DNA from 2 places in the Mesorhizobium yinganensis genome. Region 1 is predicted to be linked to the other one. Evidence: predicted binding sites of a transcription regulator. Region 1 holds the regulator's gene; the other holds the start of a gene.
The links. Region 1 encodes PhoB, which activates phosphate uptake and scavenging genes when phosphate is short. Its sites were predicted from a motif close to TGTCATNNANCTGTCAT; they were not measured.

Region 2: the regulator PhoB is predicted to act here: its motif matches at 1,763-1,779, upstream of ABMA59_RS27335 (esterase-like activity of phytase family protein).

The regions. Positions count from the first base shown of each region.
Region 1 is NZ_JBEBMH010000007.1:113,252-116,759, reverse strand. Features, by position in the region: gene ABMA59_RS15490 (MFS transporter) at 1-258, opposite strand, end outside; gene ABMA59_RS15485 (hypothetical protein) at 383-559, opposite strand; gene ABMA59_RS15480 (hypothetical protein) at 1,073-1,291, opposite strand; gene phoB (phosphate regulon transcriptional regulator PhoB) at 1,448-2,137, opposite strand; gene phoU (phosphate signaling complex protein PhoU) at 2,149-2,856, opposite strand; gene pstB (phosphate ABC transporter ATP-binding protein PstB) at 2,879-3,508, opposite strand, start outside.
Region 2 is NZ_JBEBMH010000021.1:66,466-69,973, reverse strand. Features, by position in the region: gene tyrS (tyrosine--tRNA ligase) at 1-482, opposite strand, end outside; gene ABMA59_RS27340 (anhydro-N-acetylmuramic acid kinase) at 582-1,712, shown strand; gene ABMA59_RS27335 (esterase-like activity of phytase family protein) at 1,854-3,227, shown strand.

The DNA of each region.
Region 1 (3,508 bases):
GATCAGGCGGCGGCCGAAACGGTCGGCGATCGCCCCGGTGATCAGCACCAGCAGCAGCGAGGGGATGAACTGGATAATGCCGACAAGGCCGAGATCGAACGGATCGCGCGTCAGGTCGTAGACCTGCCAGCCAACCGCGACGGACACGATCTGGGTCGAGAACGTCGCCAGGAAACGCGCCGCCCAGAAGGCGAGGAACGGCCGGTGCCGGAAGGCAGCATAACGCTGGCTTGCGGCGGTCGCGGTGTTGGAAGACATCGGGCTCGAAATACGAGAGAAGAAACCACGCCGTCTTTAGCGCGGTTCGCCGCCTTTAGCGCCCCCAATTCACAGCTGGACCAAGAATAATTGCGAAAGTCGCGTCGCCATTGCGCCTTTGGCCCTAGCTCTCGGCCTTGAATGTCTCCGCTTCCTTGCGGATCTTTTCCCAGTCGTTACCGTGGCGCTTCAGAAGTTCGCGCGCCTGTCGAGGCGAGAGGTCGGTCGTCTCCGCCAGATGCTGAACTTCGAGTTCCTGACCGGCTGCGAGTTGGCCGCCTTGCTTCACTTTCCTAGCCATGAGTTCTGCCTCCGTTGGCCGGTTCAACGCACGGGCGGCGAAAAGGTCGCATGGCTTTTTCTGCTGATTGGAAAGCGCCGGCACGGACCGCCAACATTCCCGGAACCTCTCCGCATACATGCGAGTTTCCACCGCAACGAATGGAGGTTTTCGATGTTCAAATGGCTTGTACGGCTTGGGCTGGCAGTGGTGGCGACCCGGCTCGCCGCGAAATACATGACACCTGACGTTGAAGCCGAACCCGTTCCGCCAAATCCATCTCGCACCGGGCCGAGGAAACGGAGGGCCACCAAATGACACGCTTGGGTTTGGCAACGGCCGCGCTGGCCGGCTATGTGGCCTACAGGATCGGCCGGCGACTGGTCGCGGAAAATAGCGGAGCGCGCGTAACGAGCGCCAGGATGTCGCGAGGGCGCAAAATCCATCGCGCTCCGCCTGAACATATTGGAGTGGACGTCAGCGCAAGGACTGTCGAAGCGTAGCAGTCCATATTTCGCCTGAAAAGCCGGGCGTTCAGTGTTCCGTCAGCGCTTCGTTGAGCAGGTCGAGGTCGACATAGAAATAGCGCACCAGGCAGCGCTGGACCTCTTCGGTATCGAAGCCGTGGCTCCTGAGATAAGAAACCGATTCATGGATGGCGCGACGGTCGACCAGCTTGGTCTTGCGGTCGTCCTGGGCGTCCATGAGGGCGTCCATCTCGGCGATGTTCCGATCCTTGGACAGGATTTCCATATGGTTTCCCGCAGGCTTCATGCCTGCCAGAGTGGCGCATTAAGGATAACAAAAAGCTAACGCCCGCGGGACAGCAGGCTCGGGCATTTCAATGGTGGGAAACGGAGGGTATTGCCCAAAGACGGCGCTCGCCGCGACGACGCGGCGGGACGACGATCATTCATCGCTGATGGCGTAGCCCGCGCCGCGCACGGTGCGGATGACGTCGGGCAGGCGGTTGGTGTTGACCGCCTTGCGCAGCCGGCCGACATGCACGTCGACGGTACGCTCGTCGATATAGATCGTCTCGCCCCAGACATTGTCGAGCAGTTGCCCGCGCGAGAACACGCGGCCGGGATGGCGCATCATGAATTCCAGCAGCCGGAACTCGGTCGGGCCGAGCTTGATCTCGCTCTTCTTGCGGTAGACGCGGTGCGACTCGCGGTCGAGCACGATATCGCCGACCTTGAGCACCGACGAAAGCACTTCCGGCTTGGCGCGGCGCAGCAGCGCTTTTACACGCGCCACGAATTCGGGGGTCGAAAACGGTTTGACCAGATAGTCGTCGGCGCCGGTGGCCAGCCCGCGCACCCGATCGCTTTCCTCGCCGCGCGCCGTCAGCATGATGATCGGCAGGCGCTCGGTTTCCGGGCGCATCCTCAGCCGCCGGCACAGTTCGATGCCGGAAACCGCCGGCAGCATCCAGTCCAGCACCAGAAGGTCCGGCACATTCTCCTGCAGCCGGATCTCGGCCTCGTCGCCGCGCATGACGACCTCGACCTGATAGCCCTCGGACTCAAGATTGTAGCGGAGGAGGACGCCCAACGGCTCCTCGTCCTCGACCACCATGACCTTCGGTGCGATCATCGCGCCTGCCTTTATTCGGCGAGGACGGTCGTCGCCGTCTCGTCGAGTTTCGGACGGTTCGCCGGAAGCTGCGAACCGGTCAGCACATAATAGGCGTTTTCCGCGATGTTGGTCACGTGGTCGCCGATACGCTCCAGGTTCTTGGCACAGAACAGCAGATGCGTGCAGGTGGTGATGTTGCGCGGATCCTCCATCATGTAGGTCAGGAGTTCGCGAAACACCGAGGTGTATTTGAGGTCGATCTTCTCGTCCTCGGCGCGCAGCCGGTCGAGTTCGGCGGGCTCGCGCCCGGTATAGGCGTCGACGACGCCGCTGATCTGGGCAAGGACCATCGTCGCCATGTCGTCGATGCCGTGGGACAAGCCACGCGGCGTCGTCCCCTCACCGATCGCGCCGACGCGCTTGGCGACGTTCTTGGCAAGATCGCCGATCCGCTCCAAATCGCCCGCCATGCGGATGGCGCCGAGCACGGCGCGCAGGTCCTGGGCCATCGGCTGCCGCTTGGCGATCAGCGTGATGGCGCGGTCGTCCAGCTCACGCTGCTTGGCGTCCATGATGGCGTCATCGGAGATGATCCGCTGCGCCGCCGCGGCGTCGGTGTGTAGAAGCGCCCGGATGGAGGCGCCGACCATCGACGTCGACAGGTCCGCCATGTCGCGGATCAGTTGGTCGATCTGTTTCAGGTCCTGATCGAAGGACGCAACGGTGTGTTCGCGCATTCTGGTGTTCCTCGGGCCGGGATCAGCCGAAGCGGCCGGTAATGTAGTCCTGGGTGCGCTTGTCATCGGGGTTGGTGAACATCTTGTCCGTCGCCCCTTCCTCGACCAGGTAGCCCAGATGGAACATCGCCGTGCGCTGCGACACGCGGGCGGCCTGCTGCATCGAATGGGTGACGATGACGATGGTGTAGTTGGCCCGCAACTCGTCGATCAGCTCTTCCACCTTGGCGGTGGCGATCGGGTCGAGCGCCGAGCACGGCTCGTCCATCAGGATGACCTCGGGCGACACCGCGATGGCGCGGGCGATGCAGAGACGCTGCTGCTGGCCGCCGGAAAGCCCGGTTCCCGGCTCGTTGACGCGGTCCTTGACCTCGTTCCAGAGCGCGGCTTTCTTCAGGCTCGACTCGACGATCTGGTCCAGGTCGGCCTTGCTCTTCGCGAGCCCGTGGATCTTCGGGCCGTAGGCGACGTTTTCGTAGATCGACTTCGGGAACGGATTGGGTTTCTGGAACACCATGCCGACACGGGCGCGCAGTTCGACCACGTCGATCTTCGGATCGTAGATATCCTCGTTGTCCAGCGTGATCTTGCCGGTGACGCGGGCCGAGTCGATCGTGTCGTTCATGCGGTTCAGGCACCGCAGAAAAGTCGA
Region 2 (3,508 bases), on a different contig from region 1:
AGCTTCACGCTGTCGAAGGTCAGCATGCGGTTGACCGAGAAATGCCTGCCGACATCGCGCAGGAACTCGACATAGTTGAGTTTCATCAACCAGTCGGCATTGTTGACCATGATCGCGTCGTTCGGGCCATCGCCGAAACGCAGGATGCGGCCGAAGATCTTCTTGATGCCCTCGATGTTCTCCGCGATTTTTTCCGCCGTCAGCAGGCCGCGCTGCTCGTCGCGGAACGACGGGTCGCCGATCATCGAGGTGCCGCCGCCCATGAGTGCGATCGGCCGGTGGCCGGTCTCCTGCATCCAGTAGAGCATGGTCGCCGAGATCAGGTTGCCGATGTGCAGGCTGGTCGCGGTCGCGTCGTAGCCGACATAGGCGGTCACCGCCTGCTTGGCGAAAAGCTCGTCCAGCCCGGTCTCGTCGGAGATCTGGTGGATGAAACCGCGCTCGGAGAGGATGCGCAGGTAGTCGGACTTGAAGGCGGGCATGACGGCGTTCCGGAAGACGATACGGGAGAGCCGCGCATGGCGCGCGCGGCTGCGGGGCTTTAGCATCGGCGGGTTGGGAATCACAAGGACGGCGTCGAAATGAACCTTGTCACCGCGATCGGCCTGATGAGCGGCACGTCGATGGACGGCATCGACCTTGCCATGCTGCGCACTGACGGCGAGAATCGTGTCGAGCGCGGGCCGTCGCTCTTCGTGGCCTACGATGCCGTGTTCCGCCGGCGCATCGAGGCCGGGCTGGAGGAGGCCAAGGCCATCATCCGCCGCGCGGAGCGGCCCGGCGACCTGGCCGAGCTGGAGCGCGACATCACCGGGCGGCATGCCGACGCGGTCCAACTGTTTCTGCGCAACGCCGCCAATGACTGGGGCAAGCCGGACGTTCTCGGCTTCCACGGCCAGACGGTGCTGCACCGCCCGCATCTCGGCCTGACCGTGCAGATCGGCGACGGGCAGTTGCTTTCGGCGCGCACCGGCATTCCGGTCGTCTACGACATGCGCGCCAACGACATGGTTTTCGGCGGCCAGGGCGCGCCGCTGGTGCCGGCTTACCACGCGGCGCTGGCGCGCTCGCTGCCGGCGGATTTTCCGCGAAAATATCCGATGGTCTTCGTCAATATCGGCGGCATCTCCAACGTCACCTACGTGCCGGAGAAGGGCGATCCGGTCGCCTTCGACACCGGTCCCGGCAACACGCTGATCGACCAGTGGGTGTCGCGCGAGGGCGGCGTGCCCTACGACGCCGGCGGCGCCATCGCCAGCGAGGGCGGCGTGCTCCGCAGGGTGGTCGACGCCTATCTCGACAATCCGTTCTTCCAAAAGGCCGGTCCGAAATCGCTCGACCGCAATGATTTCACGCTGGAGAAGGCCAGCGGGATGGAACTCGCCGACGGCGCCCGCACGCTGGCCGCCGTCTCCGCCGAGGCGATCCTGAAAAGCGTGGAGCACATGCCGGAAAAGCCGAGGCTGTGGATCGTCTGCGGCGGCGGGCGAAAAAACCCGCACATCGTCGGCGATCTGCGCAAAGGCGCCGAGCGAGCCGGCGCGGAGGTGGCGCTGGCGGAGGATGCCGGGCTCGACGGCGACGCGACGGAGGCCGAGGCCTGGGCTTATCTGGCGGTGCGCTCGCTAAAAGGGCTTCCGCTGACATTCCCGACCACGACGGGATGCCGGGAGGCGGTGAGCGGCGGCGTGATCTCCGGGAAACCGGGCTGAGCGTCGTTGTCATGCGTCGGCGGAATGCCGCCCGCGTGCGAAGCTGTGCCCTTCATGGAAGTTTCATCGAACCTTCAACCGCCCGACATCCGGCGGCCATAGCGCATGATCCGTTATTCCTCTCAAGACGGATTGCAAATCATGCGACACTCTGTTCTCGCGGCTGTTGCCGCGCTCGCCCTGACCACGACGGCGGCATTCGCCGACGAAACCGTATTCCCGTCGAAGCTCGCAGGCCATGCCATCCTGCCGGCCAACACGATCATCAAGGCGCCGGAAAACGCGCCGGAACATCTGCAGACCTCGGGAAAATTCACGACGCCCGACCGCAAGCGCGCAACCGAACTCGGCAGCGTGCCTGGCAAGGACGGCGTACGCCTGACCGGCCTGTCGCTGCCTTTCGACGGCCAGCCCGTGCAGGGCTTTTCCGGCATCAAGAACGCCGGTGACGGAACCTTCTGGACGCTTTCCGACAACGGTTTCGGCAACAAGCTGAACTCGACGGACGCCGCCCTGATGATCCACCAAGTCAAGTTCGACTGGGACGCGGGCACTGTCGAGCGCATGCAGACCATCTTCCTGACCGATCCTGACAAGAGGGCGCCGTTCCCGATCGTGTTGGAAGGCACCGACAACCGCTTCCTGACCGGCGGCGACTTCGATGTCGAATCGATCCAGCCGGTCGCGGACGGTTTTTGGGTCGGCGAGGAATTCGGCCCTTATCTCTTGAAGTTCGACCTAGAGGGCCGGCTGACCGACGTGATCGATACCGTCGTCGACGGCAAGCCGGTGAAGTCGCCGGACCATCCGACGCTCACGCTGCAGGCCAATCCGTCGCTGCCGATGCCGTCCTTCAACGTCAAGCGCTCCGGCGGCTATGAGGGCCTCGCACAGTCCAAGGACGGCACCAAACTTTATGCCCTGCTCGAGGGCGCGCTGTTCAAGGAGGACGGCAAGATGGAGCATGTGTCCGAGCAGAAGGACGGCGAGCGGGCGCTGCGCATCATCGAGTTGGACGTCGCCAGCAAGGCCTGGACCGGCCGTAGCTGGCTCTATCCGCTGTCGGCCGAAGGCGGCGATGCCATTGGCGACTTCAACATGATCGATGGCACGACCGCCCTCGTCATCGAGCGCGACCAGGGCGCCGGAACGGTCGACAAGGCCTGCGCCGATCCCAAGAACCCGGCGGCCGACTGCTTCGCCATGCCGGCGAAATTCAAGCGCATCTACAAGATCGAGATGACCGACGCCAATGCCGGCGGCGCCGTGCGCAAGATCGGCTACATCGATCTGCTCAAGATCTCCGACCCGGACAACAAGAAGCGCCAGGGCGGCGGCGAAGGGTTTTACGACATGCCGTTCAACACGATCGAGAATGTGGACCTCGTCGACGATACGCACATCGTGGTGGGCGACGACAACAACCTGCCGTTCTCGGCCGGCCGCGCGCTGGACAAGGCCGACGACAACGAGTTCGTGCTGATCGAGGTCGGTGAATTCCTGAAGGCGAAGTGAGGGCCGTTGAACTGAAACAGCCCCGTTCGGGAACGAACGGGGCTGTTTGCTCATGGGTGCGTCCTTCGAGGCTCGCCCGCGAAAGTTATCGCCAGTCTTCAGCGCCGTGCGGGCTCGCACCTCAGGATGAGGGAGGTTGCGGCTGAACGCCAAGCTTCAATGCTTGAGCCGCACCTGAAGGTGACCTGCATTTGGCGAAACCTTGCGGGATTGGCGTGCCAAGCACCTACCGCCCTCATCCTGAGGTGCGACCCCGCACGGCGCTGAAGATTATGAAAAAC